One region of the Baekduia sp. Peel2402 genome, then DNA from elsewhere that is predicted to be linked to it. Evidence: riboswitches for the same ligand, from Rfam matches in the RefSeq annotation. Region 1 holds a riboswitch; each other region holds the start of a gene.
What was found. A riboswitch is a leader RNA that binds a small molecule or an ion and turns the genes downstream of it on or off. The one in region 1 is predicted to bind S-adenosylmethionine.
Positions count from the first base shown of each region.

Region 2: linked by a shared signal. The riboswitch ahead of thrC (threonine synthase) and the one ahead of ACT01A_RS19050 (dicarboxylate/amino acid:cation symporter) in region 1 are both predicted to bind S-adenosylmethionine.
Region 3: linked by a shared signal. The riboswitch ahead of ACT01A_RS24295 (aminotransferase class V-fold PLP-dependent enzyme) and the one ahead of ACT01A_RS19050 (dicarboxylate/amino acid:cation symporter) in region 1 are both predicted to bind S-adenosylmethionine.

Region 1 covers NZ_CP199582.1:3,900,225-3,905,790, reverse strand. The annotation lists gene ACT01A_RS19055 (hypothetical protein) at 1-341, opposite strand, end outside; gene ACT01A_RS19050 (dicarboxylate/amino acid:cation symporter) at 367-1,839, opposite strand; SAM riboswitch class IV at 1,877-1,996, opposite strand; gene ACT01A_RS19045 (methyltransferase domain-containing protein) at 2,174-3,094, shown strand; gene ACT01A_RS19040 (alpha/beta fold hydrolase) at 3,124-3,948, opposite strand; gene ACT01A_RS19035 (hypothetical protein) at 4,129-4,362, opposite strand; gene ACT01A_RS19030 (zinc-dependent alcohol dehydrogenase) at 4,383-5,566, opposite strand, start outside.
Region 2 covers NZ_CP199582.1:414,052-419,617, reverse strand. The annotation lists gene ACT01A_RS02130 (TIGR03668 family PPOX class F420-dependent oxidoreductase) at 196-597, opposite strand; gene ACT01A_RS02125 (LLM class F420-dependent oxidoreductase) at 602-1,447, opposite strand; gene ACT01A_RS02120 (magnesium transporter CorA family protein) at 1,529-2,527, opposite strand; SAM riboswitch class I at 2,659-2,749, shown strand; gene thrC (threonine synthase) at 2,808-4,073, shown strand; gene ACT01A_RS02110 (ubiquitin-like small modifier protein 1) at 4,073-4,351, shown strand; gene ACT01A_RS02105 (alpha/beta fold hydrolase) at 4,364-5,011, opposite strand; gene ACT01A_RS02100 (helix-turn-helix domain-containing protein) at 5,061-5,566, opposite strand, start outside.
Region 3 covers NZ_CP199582.1:4,961,223-4,966,788, reverse strand. The annotation lists gene ACT01A_RS24300 (Coagulation factor 5/8 type domain-containing protein) at 1-166, shown strand, start outside; gene ACT01A_RS24295 (aminotransferase class V-fold PLP-dependent enzyme) at 182-1,495, opposite strand; SAM riboswitch class IV at 1,575-1,696, opposite strand; gene ACT01A_RS24290 (histidine phosphatase family protein) at 1,752-2,405, opposite strand; gene ACT01A_RS24285 (prepilin-type N-terminal cleavage/methylation domain-containing protein) at 2,463-2,936, opposite strand; gene ACT01A_RS24280 (acyl-CoA dehydrogenase family protein) at 3,009-4,178, opposite strand; gene ACT01A_RS24275 (crotonase/enoyl-CoA hydratase family protein) at 4,222-5,034, opposite strand; gene ACT01A_RS24270 (glycosyltransferase) at 5,129-5,566, shown strand, end outside.

The sequences.
Region 1 (5,566 bases):
CCGCCCGCGGCCTGCTGCTGCTTGACCCACGTGTCGTAGGAGCTGATCCGCGACCACTCGGTCCAGTGCGCGGTGGTGATCAGGTCGCCGCCGCCGTCGTAGTACTGGATCTGGTTCTCGGAGAAGTCGTACTCGACGTTCGGGATCGGCGTGCAGGCGTAGTCGTCGTAGCCGGGCAGCGTGTCCGCGCCGTCGTGGTAGGTCTGGCCGTCGATCGTCACGTCGATCGGAGCGGGATGGTCGGCGGGGTTGGTGATGTCCGTGGCGTGCGCGGCGGGAGCCGCGACGCCCAGGACGGCGGCGGCGAGGACGGGCCGCAGCCAACGGGGGAAGACCGTCACTGGAGTTCCTTTTCGGTTCAGGGAGTTACTGGAGGGAGGGATCGACGACCGCGAGCTCTTCGCCGCCCCAGAAGACGCGGGGCGTCAGCTCGGACCCGGTCGCCGCGACCGCGGTCGGCCAGGGCGCGACGTGGATGGGCGGCGGGGACGGCGACACGAGCTGCTCGGCCTCCACGAACTCCGCGCGGCCCGCGAAGATCTCGTCGTCCAGCAGCCCGGTCTGGCGCGCGACGACCGTGGCGCTCACCGCGGCGGCGGTCACGTTGGTCGCGGTGCGCGCCATGTCGGCGATCACCCCGATGGGGATCGTCGCCGCGACGAACTCCAGCGGCAGGTGCGCGGCCGACAGGACGGTGGCGGCCGCGACCGTCGCCGCGCCGGGCACACCGGCCGTGCCGACCGAGACGATCACGCCGAGGAACGCCAACACGATGTAGTCGGTCACCGAGTAGGAGATCCCGTAGGCGTTGATCCCCCAGACGGCGATCATGATCGGCCAGATCCCCGCGCAGCCCGGCATCCCGATCGTCGAGCCCAGCGGCGCCGTGAAGTGCGCGATCTCCGAGTGCACGCCGACCTGGCGCGTGAGCTGCCCGGTCGTCACCGGCAGCGTGCCGATGCTGCTCTGGGTGCTGAACGCGGTCAGCTGCGCCGGGAAGATCTTGCGGAAGAACGCCACCACCGGCACGCGCGCGAAGGCGCTCAGAAGCGCGCCGTTGAGCAGGTAGGCGTGGATGAAGCACGCGATCCAGACCAGCGCCAGCAGCCCGCCGAGCGACTTGAAGTCCTCGCCGAGGTTCGAGCTGCTGCCGACCATCGCGGCCGTCAGCGCGACGATCGCGTAGGGCGTGAGCCGGATGACGTAGCCGACCGCCTTGAAGATGACCAACTTGAGCGCCTCGGCGCCGGCGCCGAACAGCCGGACCTTGTCGCCCTCCTTCTCCAGCAGCGCCAGGTAGGCCACCGACAACGTGACCGCGATCAAGATGATGGGGATGATGTCGTTGGCGCTGAAGTTCTGAGCGATGTTGGTGGGGAAGAAGCCAACGACGACCTGCGCGAAGTCCTGGACCTGACCCTGGATCGCGTCGGTCGACTTCTCGCCGAGCTGGTGGTGGACGCCGTGGCCCGGACGGAACGCGAGCGCGAGGCCGAGCGCGAGCACGACCGCCAGCGCGTTGCTGAGCATCAGCCAGAAGATCGAGCGCAGGCCGATGCTGCGCAGCTTGGCCAGGCTGCCGAGCGACGTGATCGAGGAGACGATCGCGATCAGGATCAGCGGCGCCACCGTCGCCAACAGCACGTTGATGTAGATGTGGCCGATCGGGTCGATCGCCTCGACGTCCGTGCCGGCGAGCAGGCCGATCGGGACGCCGATCCCCAGCGCGAACAGCGCGATGAGGCTGAAGTTCAACTCGCGCTTGCGCAGCCACCAGATGGCGGCCCAGCTGACGAGCACCGCGCCCAACGGCGCCAGCTCCGACCAATTGACGTGCATCCTGCATCCTCCATATGGGGTCGTCCGGACCACGAGGGATCCGCGCTTGAAAGCGTGCATTCCGGCGGCACGCGAACCTGGTCCTCACCCGGGGCACCCCACCGCGGACGGGGGTTGCCGGCCAGCAAGCCGGGGCTTGGCACTGGCACTCATGACCGCGGCGGACAATAGCAAATTCCCACGGAATTCATAGGAAAGGTCTTTTTAGGCGTGTTCAACGCCTACTCGGACGCGCGAGGAGGGTGCGGTCCGAGCCGGTCTGTCAAGGGAAAGCCCGGCGCCGGCCCGGCGCCGGGCGTCAGAATGCCTGCGACCTCGCTCAGGAGCCTTCACCATGACCGATCACGCCATCTTCATTCCCGACGAGCACATGCGCCGCAAGCGCGACGCGTACTGGACCGACCTGGTCGGCGGTGTCACCGGGCGCTACAAGACCGCCCAGGTCCAGCGTCTGCTGGAAGGCCGAACGTTGCCGGAGGGGTCATCGATCGTCGATGTCGGCGCCGGCACCAGCGACCTGTCCAAGATGGTCGCCGAGTACGGCGACATCGACTCGATCGTCTGCCTCGACTACGACGACGACATCGTCCAGCGCAGCCGCGCCGCCGAGACCGACTCGCGGGTGCAGTGGCGCACCGGAGACGCCAGCGACCTCGCCGCCTACGGCAGCGACGTCGGCGCCGTCGGGTTCTTCGACATCCTCCACGAGGTGTACTCGTTCGTCGGCCGCTCGCCGCAGACCGGCGCGATCGACCACGCCGTCGGGCGCGCCGCCGTCGAGGACATCCTGCGCGCGGCGGCTACGGCGCTGGCACCCGGCGGCGTGATCCTGATCACCGACGACGTCCTCCCCGAGGAGGGCGACACGCCCGTTCGCGTGCGCACCAAGACGCCGGAGATCGCGGAGGTGCTGCACCGCATCGCCCGCGAGTACCCGTCCCGCCCGCTGGAGATCGCCTGGGAGGACGACGGCCGCACGTTCACGATCCCGGCGCGGACGTTCATCACGCTGCTGACCCAGTACAACAAGCCCAAGCAGGGCGACGAGGCGCGCTGGGCCGTGGAGCAGATGGAAGTCCACGAGTACATGTCGGCCTCGGAGTACCAGGCCTTCTTCGGCGACCTGGGCCTCACGGTGGCCGTCGACGTCGGAACGCCGCCCGAGGCCGGCGCGGAGTGGGCAGAAGACTTCGAGGTCCTCGACGGCCTGCCGGGCTTCCCCAACAAGCGCGTCGCGGTCCTCGCCGCCAAGTAGATCCGCCCGCGCTCCGCGCCGGGAGTTACCTAGGACTGGATGAAGGCCAACAGGTCGGCGTTGATCGTCGCCGCCTCGGTCGTCGGCATCCCGTGCGGGAAACCGGCGTAGGTCTTCAGCGTGCCGTTCTGGACCAGCTCGGCCGACAGCGGGCCCGAGTCGGCGTAGGGGACGACCTGGTCGTCGTCGCCGTGCATGACCAGGACCGGGACCGAGATCTTCTTGAGGTCCTCGGTGAAGTCGGTCTGCGAGAACGCGACGACGCCGTCGTAATGGGCCTTGGCGCCACCCATCATGCCCTGGCGCCACCAGTTGCCGATGATCGCGTCGTTGGGCTCGACGCCGTCGCGGTTGTAGCCGTAGAAGGCGGTCGACGGCAGCTCGCGGTAGAACGAGGACCGGTTGGTGGCGACCTGCTCCTGGATGCCGTCGAAGACCTCCTTGGGCAGCCCGCCCGGGTTGGCCTCGGTCTTGACCATGATCGGCGGGACCGCGCTGATCAGGACCGCCTTGGCGACGCGGCTCTCGCCGTGGCGCGCGATGTAGTGCGCGACCTCGCCGCCGCCGGTGGAGTGACCGACGTGGATCGCGTCCTTGAGGTCGAGGTGCTCGACGACCGCCAGGAGGTCGTCGGCGTAGTGGTCCATGTCGTGGCCGCCTGCGACCTGCTCCGAGCGGCCGTGGCCGCGGCGGTCGTGCGCGACGACGCGGAAACCGTGCTGGAGGAAGAACATCAACTGGGCATCCCAGTCGTCGGACGAGAGCGGCCACCCGTGGCTGAAGACGATCGGTTGCCCGCTGCCCCAGTCCTTGTAGTAGATCTCGACGCCGTCCGTGGTGGTGATAGTGGGCATGCGATCCAACGTAGCCCGCGACTCATGGAGGTCGCCGAAGTTCTTGGACCGAATAGACCACCCTGGTGTACGCCGCCCCGACGTGGCGTCGCGACCATCAGGGTCCGGGCGCGCTGAGGCCGTGGAGCATCAGGTCGATCTGCCGGCGCCCCAGTCGCTCCCAGTCGCCGGTGCCCGGCGTCACCAGCGCTCCCCGCGCTCGCCGAGCGCGACCTTCGCGGCGTGCACGCGCCGGCGCGCCGCCGCCTCGGCGGCGGCGTCGCCCCGGCGCTTGGCGTGCCCGACCTGCGAGCGCGCCGACATCAGCTCGCTGACCAGCTCACGGCGCCGCGCTTCGGGGATCGACGGATCGGTGGCACGCCACCGGCGTCCGTCGATCACCACGTGACGCCCGTCAGGCGTGCGCTCCGGCATGGCGATGATCGGTTCGTGCTCTAGGCGCCGGGCTTGAAGACCACCTTGAACGTCCCGTCCTCCTTGCCCTGGAAGTCCTTGTAGGCCTTCGGGGCATCGTCGAGCGGGACGTGGTGGGTCGCGAAGGACTCGGTCCCCAGCGGATCGTCCTCGCCGGTCAGCAAGGGCATGATGTCGTCGATCCAGCGCTTGACGTTGGCCTGCCCGCCACGGATCTGGACCTGCTTGTCGAAGATCTGCATCAGGTTCATCGGGCTGGCGGCGCCGCCGTAGACGCCGGAGACCGACACCGTGCCGCCGCGGCGGACGAGGTCGAACGCGCTGTGCAGCGCCGACAGGCGGTCGATGCCGGCGGTCTCGATGACCTTCTGGGCGGCGGCGTCGGGGAGGAGGCCCGCGAGGCGGTGAGCGAGCTTGCCGACCGGGGCGCCGTGGGCCTCCATGCCGACGGCCTCCAGCACGGCGTCGGGACCGCGGCCGCCGGTCTGCTCGCGGATGACGGCCGCGAGGTCGTCGTGCTCGTTGAGGTCGATGGCCTGGACGCCGTGGGCGCGGGCGCGCTCCAGGCGGTCGGGGACGAGGTCGACCCCGATCACGTGCTCGACGCCCTTGTGCTGGGCGATGCGCGTCGCCATCTCGCCGATCGGTCCGAGCCCGAGCACCAGGAGGCTGTCGCCGGGGCCGACGTCGGCGTAGGCCACGCCCTGCCAGGCGGTCGGCAGCACATCGGAGAGGAAGACGAAGCGGTCGTCGGACGGGCCTTCGGGCACCTTGATCGGCCCGTAGTGCGCCTGGGGCACGCGCAGGTACTCGGCCTGACCGCCGGCGACCTGCCCGTAGAGCTTGGTGTAGCCCAGCAACGAGGCGCCGGTGCCGTACTCGTGCACCTGCGTGGTCTCGCACTGAGACTGCAGCCCGGTGCCGCACATGTAGCAGTGCCCGCAGGACACGTTGAAGGGGATCACGACGCGATCGCCCGGCGCGATGTGCGTGACCTCAGAACCCACCGCCTCGACGATCCCCATCGGCTCGTGGCCGAGGATGTCGCCCGCATCGAGGTAGGCGCCGAGCACCTCGTACAGGTGCAGGTCGGATCCGCAGAGCCCCGAGGACGTGACGCGGATGATCGCGTCGGTCGGCTCCTGGATCGTCGGATCGGGAACGGTCTCGACGCGCACGTCGTGGACGCCCTGCCATGTCAATG
Region 2 (5,566 bases), 2.0 Mb from region 1:
CTCCTCGCTCTCCTCCTTGTGACGAGCTCCATCTTCGTGGCCGCAGGGATCGCCGACGCCGCCGGTTCAACGACAAACGCGCCGTCTCACGACGGCACGGCCGGCGTCAGCACCCAGTCCGTGCCCTAGGGCCGGTCGCGCTCGCTCGCACGCTTCGGCGCTGCGGGTGAGCGCGATCGGCGCGCGCGGCTGCTCTCAGCCCGCCGCCGACCAGGACACGATCCGCTCCACGTCGAGCGCGATCACGGGCCCTTCCGGCCGCCGTTCCGCGTACTGCGGGTACTTGGCCACCAGCGCGTCAAGCTCTGCCGTGGCCTCCGCCGCTTCGAGCACCCGCGCCGCGCCGTCCGCGCGAACCCACCACAGTGCGCTCCAGTCCGCGTCGCCGTAGTGGTCGACCAACACCGACGCCCGCGGATCCCGCCGCAAGTCCTCGACCCGCGCCAGCGCCCGCGTCGCCTTCGGCTTGTGGTCGACCGCATGGACGATCGACCTCCCGACGACCGCGAACGTCACCGGCACGACACGCGGGGCGGTCGTGGCGAAGCGCGCGACGCGGGCGCCGCCCAGCAGCTCCCACGCGCGCTCGTCGGTCATCCGGTCAGCCGATCCCGACGTCGTGCAGCTCGTACATCACGCGCTCGACCCGATCCAGCTCGGCCTCCACGACCGACCGCCGGCCCGACGGCAGCCAGAACAGCACGCGGTCCGCGCCCGCCTGCTCATACCGCTCCAGCAGCGACGGCTCCAGGTCTGGGCCCATGACGACGACCTCGATCGGCCGGTCGGCGCGCTCGCGCAGCTCCCCGATCCGCTCCAGGACTCCAGAGGCGTGGTTCGGCATCCACGCGTCGCCGTATTCCAACACGCGATCCAACACCGTTGGCCCGTTGCCGCCAACCAGGATCGGCGGGTGCGGCTTCTGCAGCGGCTTGGGATCGCTCCAGATCCGGTCGAAGTTCACGAAGTCCCCGTGGAACGACGCCTCGTGGTGGGTCCAGATCGCCTTCATCGCCAGCACGTGCTCGCGCATCCGCTTCATCCGCGTGCGCGGATCGACGCCGTGGTTGTCCATCTCCTCGCGGTTCCAGCCCGCGCCGACCCCGAACTCGAAGCGCCCGCCGCTGAGGTGATCGAGCGACGCGACCTCCTTGGCGGTGACGATCGGGTCGCGCTGCGGCACCAACGCGATGCCCGTGCCCACGCGCAGGTTCTGCGTCGCCGCCAGCGCGTAGGCCGACGCCACGAACGGGTCGTACGTCCGCGCGTACTTGCGCGGCAGCGGCGGCGCGCCCTCGCGACCACCCCACGGCGACTCACGCGACGCCGGGATGTGCGTGTGCTCGGCCCACAGCAGCCAGCGATGGCCGCGCTCCTCGACCAGCCGCGCGAGCTCCGCGGGCCCGAGGCCGTCGTGGGTGGGGAAGTAAGCGACGCCGGCGTCCATAGCGACCAAGGTAGCCGCCACCGCGACGTACGAGCCGCTAGGCGAGTACTCGCATGAAAACGAGCCCGCAGGGCGAGGCTTTCACAGCCAGCCGCGCTTGCGGAACCACAGCACCATGCCGGTCAACACCGACAACATGACGACGATCGTGATCCAGAACGCGTGCACCGAGCCTTCGCCCGGGACGCCGACGTTCATGCCCAGGACCGACGCGATCAGCGTCAGCGGCAGCATGATCACGCTGAACGCTGTCAGCACGCGGATCGAGTCGTTCAGGCGGTGGGAGAGCACGGACTCGTTGGTGGTCTCGAGGCCCTCGATCACCTCCTTGAAGTTCTCCAACATGTCCCAGACGCGTTCGGACGCGTCGTTGATGTCGTCGAAGTAGATGTCCAACTCGCCGGTGACGTAGCGCTTGGTGCGCTCTAGGTCCTTCAGCGCCGTGCGCTGCGGCCGGACGATCTTGCGGAAGTTGATGATCTCCTGCTTGGCGTTGGAGAGATCACGGACAACTTCGCGGTTGGCCTCCTCGTCGAAGATCGCCTCCTCCAGGCGCTCGAGCTTGAGGCTCATCTTGCGCAGCATGGGGAAGGACGCGTCCACGCAGGCGTCGACCACCTTGTACAACAAGTAGCCGGCACCCTTGGAGAACATGTCCTCGCGGACGTCCTCGTTGGTCCGGCAGCGGTCGAAGACGTACTGCAACGGCGCCAGCGGCTCGTTCGGGAGCGTGATCAGGAAGTCGGGGCCGACGAAGATGTCGACCTCGGCGGCGTTCAGCCGGTTGACGCGCTTGTCGTAGACCGGGAAGTGCAGGACCACGAACAGGTAGTCGGGGTACTCGTCGACCTTCGGCCGCTGGTTGCGCGAGTAGACGTCCTCGTAGTCCAGCGGGTGGAAGTCGAAGTGCTCTTCCAGCCAGGCGCGGTCGACCGCACGGGGGCGCTCGATGTTGATCCAGCGCAGGCCCTCGGCTTCGACGACCTCGACGTTGGGGACGTCAGGCTCAGCGGCGTGGGCGCTGCCGTCCGCGCGAGAGCGGGCAGCGCGACGCAGAGGCGGGCGGGGCAGCCTCGGCATTACGACTTAGGGGCTCGTCGACGGACGGGATCACGATGAGAAGCAGTGTACTGGGCGTACAACGAATCGTTGTACACGGACCACGGCTTGCGACCTCAAGTCCTACTGCTATCGTTCCGACCACATAGCTGAACACGTCCAGAGGGGTGGAGGGACCGGCCCGATGAAACCCCGGCAACCCCCGCGCATGCGCGGGTAGGTGCCAATTCCTGGAGACGTGTGGCGGTAGAAGCCACTTCTTCGTCACACACCACAACGACGAAGAACTGGGGTTTCCCGAATGGCTGTCACCAACCTGGCCTGTCGCGAGTGCGGCACCGAGTACGAGCTCACCGCGCAGTACGTCTGCCACAAGTGCTTCGGCCCGCTCGAGGTCAAGTACGACCACACCGCGCTGGCCGACGACGTCGCCTCTCTCCGTCGCCGGATCACCTCCGGCCCGCAGAACATCTGGCGCTACGTGGACTTCCTGCCGCTGGTCGAGGGCCAGCCGGGTCCGTCCGCCAAGATCCTCTCGCGCGTGGGACTGCCCGCGGGCTGCACGCCGCTGGTCCGCGCGGACCGGCTGGCCGAGCGCCTGGGCCTCAAGGAGGTCTGGGTCAAGAACGACGCGCACAACCCCACGCACTCCTTCAAGGACCGCGTCGTCTCCGTCGCCGCCGCCCGCGCGCGTGAGCTCGGCTTCGACACGCTGGCCTGCGCCTCCACCGGCAACCTCGCCAACGCCGTCGCCGCCGCGGCCGCCGCGCTCGGGATGCCGTCCTACGTCTTCATCCCGTCGGACCTCGAGGAGCAGAAGATCCTCGCCACCGGCGTGTACGGCACCAACTTGGTGAAGATCAAGGGCAACTACGACGACGTCAACCGCCTCTGCACCGAGATCAGCGGTGAGCAGGAGTCGTGGGCGTTCGTGAACGTCAACATGCGCCCGTACTACGCCGAGGGCTCCAAGACCTTGGCCTACGAGATCGCCGAGCAGCTCGGCTTCCGCACGCCGGACCGCGTCGTCGCGCCGATCGCCTCCGGGTCGTTGTACACCAAGATCGCCAAGGGCTTTGACGAATGGCGCGAGCTGGGCCTGATCGAGGGCGACGCGCCCACGATGAACGGCGCCCAGGCGCTGGGCTGCTCGCCGGTCGCCACCGCGTTCGCCGAGGGCACCGACGTCTGCCGCCCGGTCAAGCCGGACACCATCGCCAAGTCGCTGGCGATCGGCAACCCGGCCGACGGCCCCTACGCAGTCGAGTTGGCCAACAACTCCGGCGGCGGCATCGACTCGGTCACCGACGAGGAGATCAAGGCCGGCATCCGCCTGCTTGCCGAGACGACGGGCATCTTCACCGAGACCGCCGGTGGCGTCACCACCGCGACGCTGGCCAAGCTCGCCGACCGCGGCGACATCGACCCCGAGGAGCGCGTCGTGCTCGTCATCACGGGTGACGGCCTCAAGACCCTCGACGCCGTCCGCGGCACCTTCGAGGCGCACGAGATCGAGCCGAAGTTCTCGGCCTTCGAGAACACCGTCCTTGCCGGGGCCACCGCCTGATGGCCGTCGTCGTCAAGCTCCCGACCCAGCTGCGCGCCGCCGCCGGCGGCGCGTCCAAGGTCGAGGTCACCGCTGAGACTGTCGGTGCCGCGCTCGAGGCGCTGTACGAAGCACACCCCGATCTCCGCGACTCGCTCTCCGACGGCGACGGCGGCCTGCGCCGCTTCGTCAACGTCTACGTCGACGGCGAAGACGTCCGCTTCGGCGACGGCCTCTCGACGCCGGTCAAGGACGGCGGCGAGATCCAGGTGCTGCCGGCTGTCGCCGGCGGCCGCTAGCGCTCTCGCGCCTCACGACACCGCGTCCAGCCAGGCCGCCAGCTCGCGCGGCTTGGCCAGCGACGGCAGGTGGCCGGTGTCGATCGTGTCGGCCTTGACGCCGAGGCGCTCGTAGGCGAGGTCGCGGGCGAAGGCATAGGGGAAGACGCGGTCGTCGCGGGCGACGAGGACGCGGGTCGGCACGTCCGGCCAGGCGTCCAGCGGCCACGGCTCCACGCACGGGCGGTCGGACTGCTCCTGGCCGGGGCGGGCTAAGGCCTCTGCGACGAGCGGCTCCGGCACGTCGTGGAAGAAGCTCTCGATCTCGTCGAACGGCGGCGTGTCGCGACGGCCCTCGGCGGTCGTCGTCCACCAGTCGTTCACCGACTCGCCAGTTGCCGGGATCATCGGCGCGACGAGCAGCAACGCCTCGACGTCAACGTCCGCCGCCGCGATCGGCGCGCTGAAGGCGCCCATTGAGTGCGCGACCAGGACGACGTCGTAGCGGCCGGTGATCGCCTCGATGATCACGTCGGCGTACTTGTACAACCCGGCCGTGTCGTCGCCCGCAGGCAGGTCGATCGGCGTCGCCCCATGGCCGCGCTCGCGCAGCAGCGCCGCCACGTGCGACCAGTACCACCCATCACCCCCGGCGCCCGGGACCAACACGAATTCACTCATCGACGAGCACGGACGGCGAGCACCGCCCGGACTCATCGACGCGTGTCGGTCAGGGAACCAGGCGACCTTGGGCTCGCAGCGTGTCGAGGCGCTGTTCCAAGCGGTCGAGGCTGTGTTCCGCGTACGCGCCGCGCAGCTCGCGCTCCGAGACGGCGAAGGCCGCACCAACGGCGGTGAGTCCGACGTCGGCCAGCGCCTCCCAGCACGAGCGCAGCGCGCGGACGAGGACGTCGTCGTCAGGCACCGGGAGGCGCCCGTCCTCCGGGGAGCCGGCCAAGGAGAGGTAGTCGACCAGGACGTTGGCCTGCTGCGCCTCTTCGACCATCCGGCGTGGCGCGTCTGCCTCGCGCAACAGCGTGACGCGCCGCGCGATGGCGCCGCGCGCGGCGTCGGCCGCGGTCGGGCCGTCCACGTCCGTGAAGACCAGCCAGTGGTCCGGCCGGGTGCGAGTCGCCGCCGCCAGACCGATCCGGGTGGCCCGTGCGCCGAAGCCACCGACGTGCCAGCCGGAGGGAAGCTGGATCCCGACCGCCTCTTGCTCGTGTAGCGCGTCGA
Region 3 (5,566 bases), 1.1 Mb from region 1:
GGCCGCCGCCAACGCCGCCGCGGCCACCGGTGACGGCAGCGGCGCCAGCGCGGGCGCAGGCACCACGGCGCCGCTCACCGGCCAGCCGCTCGTCGGCGCGGGCGACGCGAAGCTCACCGCCGCGCTCTCGGCGCTCTGCCACCTGCAGATCTCGGTGCCGGGCTGAGCGCGCGCGCCGCCGCTACACCGCGTGGCGGCGGCGCTCGCAGGGCGACGCCTTCGCGCGGGAGACGTCCGCGCCGAGCCAGGTGGTGAGGTCGCGGCGGTCGTCGGCCGGCAGCCAGCCCTCCGAGGTCTGGTTGTAGGTGTTGGCCGGGCCGTCGGTGACGAGCTTCTCGATCGCGGCGATGAGGCGCTCGGCGTCGGCGTGGCGGGAGCCGAGGCCGAAGGAGGCGCGCACCGCGCCGTCCGGGAGGCCGAAGCGCGCGAGCAGCGGGTGCGCGCAGAAACGGCCGTCGCGCAGGCCGATGCCGTGCTCGGCGGAGAGGTAGGCGCCGACGAGGCCGGGCGCGTAGCCCTCGACGGTGAAGGCGACGGTGCCGATGGCGTCCGGCGTGTCGGACCAGATCGAAAGCGTCGTCACGCCTGCGATCGCGCCCAACCCCTCCAACAACGTCCGGCGCAGCGCGGCCTCGTGGTCGGCGAGCGGGAGCTCCGCGAGCGCGTCGAGCGCCGCGGCCAGCGCGACCGCGCCGGCGAGGTTCGGCGTGCCCGCCTCGTGGCGGCGCGGTCCGTCGGCCCAGGCGACGTCGTCGACCGTCACCTCGACCACGGCGCCGCCACCCGCGAGGTACGGCGGCGCCGCGTCCAGCCAGTCGGCGCGGCCGACCAACACGCCCGCCCCGTACGGTGCGTAGGCCTTGTGCCCTGACAACGCGAGGTAGTCGACGCCGGACTCGGCGAGGTCGATCGCGCGGTGCGGCGCGAGCTGCGCGGCGTCCACGAACACGCGCGTGCCGTGGCGGCGCGCGATCGCCACGATCTCCTCGAGCGGCAGCACCTCGCCGGTCACGTTCGACGCGCCGGTGATCGCCAGCAGCGCGGCGGGCGCGGCGCCCAACGCGTCCTCCACCCGCACCAGCGTCTCGGCCAGCGTCGGCGCGTGCGCCACGACGCGCGTCCCGCACGCCGCGCGGCGCCACGGCAGCAGGTTGGCGTGGTGCTCGACGTCGAGCGTGACGACGTCGCCGCGGCCCGCCGGCACGCACGCGGCGAGCAAGTTGGTGGCGTCGGTCGTGTTACGCGTGAAGATCACGTGGTCGTCGGCGCGCGCACCCAGGCGCTGCCCCACGCTCTCGCGCGCGTTCTCATACAACCCGCTCGCCACGCGCGACGGCACGCCGGATCCGCGGTGCACGCTGCCCGCGTAGGGCAGGACCGCGTTGACGCGCTCGGCGACGCACGCCAGCGCGGGCGCCGTCGCCGCGTAGTCGAGGTTGACGTAGCGCGCACTGCGGCCGTCGGCCAGCGGCACGCGCAGGTCGGCGCCGAGCACCGGCAGCAGCGGCTCCGTGGCCACGTCGATCAAGCTCATCGTCTTCTCCATCTCGGGTCTTGTCCGGGACCCTGTGAGGGATCCGCGCTTGCAAGCGCGCCGTCCATCGCGGCGCGCGAACCTGGTCCTCACCCGGGGCACCCCACCGCGGACGGGGGTTGCCGGCCAGCGAGCCGGGGCTTGACGCTGGCGCTCTTGACCGAGACGGAGAATAGCGCATCTGCACCGAGACGGTGGACAAGCGATGCGCGACGGGTCAGCGGTAGGTCAGCAGCTCGCCGTCGAGGTGGGCATGCTCGTTGAACGACACGAGCGTCAGGCCCGCGCGGCCGACCGCCACGCGCGAGATCCCCGTGTTGACCGTCACGCGGTTGAAGCGCACGAACGCCTCCGGCGCCACGCCGAGCAGCGCGACCATGATCGCGGCCAGCACGCCGCCCGAGGTGCAGACGACCGCGGTCTCCCCCGTGCCCAGGCCGTCGGCCGCGTCGTGCAGAGCGCCCTCGACGCGCGTGGCGAACGCCGGCCAGCTCTCCCGCGCCGGGCCGTCGGCGCCCGCCGCGATCCAGCCGAGCAGCGCCTCTTCCAGGATCTCCTGGAACTGGCGTGAGGTCAGCGCGGGCGTGTCGTCGTCGCCGGGCCCGCGGTGCTCGCGCGCGGCGCTGGTCGAGTGCGCCGACAGGATGCCGTCGGAGTCGTACTCGTCCCAGCGCGGGTCGACGGTCGTTGAGAGGCCCAGCGGCGCGAGCGTGTCGCGCTGGCGGCGCAGGTCGCCGGTGATCACGCGGGCGGGCGCGACACCACGCCGGGCGAAGTCGCTCGCGAGCACGGCCGCCTGCTCCACGCCGCGCTCAGAGAGGACGTCGTAGTCGGCGGCGCCGAAGGACGCCTGGGCGTGGCGGACGAGCAGCAGGGAAGGCAGGCAGGAAACCCTACAACTTGCCCGCCGGGCCTCGGGCGCCGCGTGCTACCAGGAGCCGACGGAGCCGTAGCCCGGGAACGACACGCCCGGGATCGCGGCGCTGCAACCGGACGCGCCGCCCGGCGAGCAGAGGCGCTGGACGCCGGTGCCGTCGCGGTAGAACGCGAACCAGGCGCCGTTGGCGCCCTTGGCCCGCACGCCGACGACGAAGCTCGTCGCCTCCGGGTTAGACGAGCTCGTGCCGGACACGAGCAGGCGGCTCTCGGTGTTGACCTGCTTGAGCGCGGGCTGCGCGACGACCAGCGACGCCGTCGTGGCGCCCGCGTAGCTGCCGTTGTTGTCGGTCGCGTAGACCTCCATCGCGCGCAGCGCGATCGCCGCGGTCTGCTTTGCGTCCGCGCCCGTCGCCTTCTTCTGCTGGGAGGTCAGGTTCGGCAGCGCAATCGCGGCCAAGATCCCGATGATCAGGATCACCACCAGCAGCTCGATCAGCGTGAAGCCCTCGTCACGTCGTGCCATCCCTCACGCTGTTCGGCCGACATCCGGGATTTTGAAGCCCCGGATGTCAGCGTGCGGTCGTAAGCGAGGGTCCTACAGGCCCATCGAGCGGCCGACGAGCTCCTTCATGATCTCGTTCGTGCCGGCGTAGATGCGGTTGACGCGAGCGTCGGCCCAGATCTCGGAGATCTTGTACTCCGTGGTGTAGCCGTAGCCGCCGAAGAGCTGGACGCAGGCGTCGGAGACCTCGGAGAGCAGGTCCGTCGTCCAGTACTTGGCCTGCGCCGCCTCCTGGACCGTGCAGGTGCCCTCGGTGTAACGGGAGATCGTGCGGTCCATCCAGCAGCGCGAGATGTCGACCTTGGTCTGAAGGTCGGCCAGCACGAAGCGCGAGTTCTGGAACGAGCCGATCGGCCGGCCGAACGCCTTGCGCTCCTTGACGTACTCCAGCGTCATCGCCAGCGCGGCCTCGCAGGCGGCCATCGAGGAGACGGCCAGGCCGAGGCGCTCGGGGATCAGGTGCGCCATCAGCTGCGCGAAGCCCGTGCCCTCATCGCCGAGCAGGTTCTCGGCCGGGACGCGGCAGTCGTTGAAGAACAGCTCGGCCGTGTCGTTGGCGTGCTGGCCGCGCTTGTGGATCTGCTTGCCGCGCTCGAAGCCCTCGAAGCCGCGCTCGATGACGAACATCGACAGGCCGCGGTGCGGGTCGTCGCCCGTGCGGACCGCGGTGACGACCAGGTCGGCGTTGATGCCGTTAGAGATGAAGGTCTTGGCGCCGTTGATGATGTAGTCGTCGCCGTCCTTCTTGGCGCGGGCCGCGATGCCCGCCAGGTCAGAGCCCGTGCCCGGCTCGGTCATCGCCAGGGCGAGGATCTTCTCGCCGGAGGCGACGCCCGGGAACCAGCGCTGCTTCTGCTCCTCGTTGGCGGCGGCGCGCAGGTAGGGCAGGCCGAGGTCGTTGTGGACGGTGGGGCCCATCCACGACGACTGCACGACCGCGTAAGCGGCCTCCTCAGCCAGGATCGCGTTGAAGCGCCAGTCATCGACCTCGGAGCCGCCGAACTCCTCCTCGACGGCCATCGCCAGGAAGCCGTGCTCGGCAGCCTTGGTGAAAAGGTCGCGCGAGACGATGTGCGCTTCCTGCCACTCCTCGTGGTGCGGGACGACCTCGGCCTGCAAGAAGCGGCGGAAGCTCTCGCGGTAATCGTCGTGGACGTCTTCGAACAGCGGGCGCCTCGCGCCCGGGGCGGTCGTGATCGACATGGCCGGGCACGGTACACCCAGATGGGGGATCCGAGCCCCCTCGTCAGGAGGGGTCGGTGAAGACCGGCGGCTCGCCGCTCATGCCGGCGGTGACCGCGGCGATCTGATTGGGCTTGCCGATGATCTGGGCCTGTAGCTCGGACTCCAGCAGCAGCGCGGCGGCGCGGTCGTCGGTCTGCCAGACGTCCTCGTACATGCGCTTGGCGCGACGGACCGCGTCGGGCGACTTGTTGGCGATCTCGGTGGCGAGCTCCAGCGCGGCCGACAGCGGGTCGTCGGCGACGCGCGTCACCAGGCCCAGCTCGGCGGCCTCGGTGCCGCTGACGACGCGCCCGGTGTAGGTCAGCTCCTTGGCGCGGTCGATCGGCATCAGCCGCGGCAGCGTCTGGGTGATGCCCATGTCCGGCACCAGGCCCCAGCGCATCTCCATGATCGACAGCTTGGCGTCGGGCGTGGCGATCCGGACGTCGCCGCCCAGCGCGATCTGCAGGCCGCCGCCGAAGCAGTTGCCGTGGATCGCGACGATCACCGGGACCGCAACCTGGATCCAGTCAAACGCCGCGCGCTGGGGCAGGTTGGCCAGGCCGTCCTCGCCCTCGCGGTCCAGCAGCGACTCCGGCGTCAGGCGGCCGGTGCTCATCATGCTGACCACGTCCAAGCCGCTGCAGAAGCTCTTGCCCTCGCCGTGCAGGACGACGGCGCGGACCGACGGCGCGTCGCGGAGCTGCTGGGCGGCGGCGACGATCTGCTCGAACATCGGCAGGTCCAGCGCGTTGTGCTTCTCGCCGCGCACCAGCGTGACGACCGCCACGCCGTCGTCGCCGATCTGGACCCGGACCCGCTGCTCGTCGCTCATGCCCCGGAACGCTACTGGTGGTGCCCGTACTCGCCTATCGCAGGTCAGCCCCACCTGGGCGGCGCACGGCGTTTGGTGCCATGTCCTCCCAACTATGCGAATCCTCTTCTCGACCCGTGGCAGCGCGGGGCACGTGCTGCCGATGGCGCCGTTCGCACACGCTGCCGTTCGCGCCGGGCACGACGTGCTCGTCGCCGCGCAGGAGCAGAACGCCGGCAACGTCGCACGGACCGGCCTCCCCCACGCAGCCTTCGCCGCGCCGACCGCTGAGCAGTGGCGCCCGCTGATGGCCGAGGTCTCGCGCGGGTCGATCGACGCCGCCAACGCGCGCATGATCGGCGAGGGCTTCGCGGGCCTCGACGCGCGCGCCGCGCTGCCGGGGCTGGAGGAGCTGGTGGACCGCTGGCGGCCGGACGTGGTCGTGCGCGAGTCGATGGAGCTGGCCTCAGCGCTGGTCGCCGAGCGGGCCGAGCTGCCGGTGCTGCGCGTGGCGCTCGGGCTGGCCGCGGTCGAGGAGCTGGCGATCGGGCTG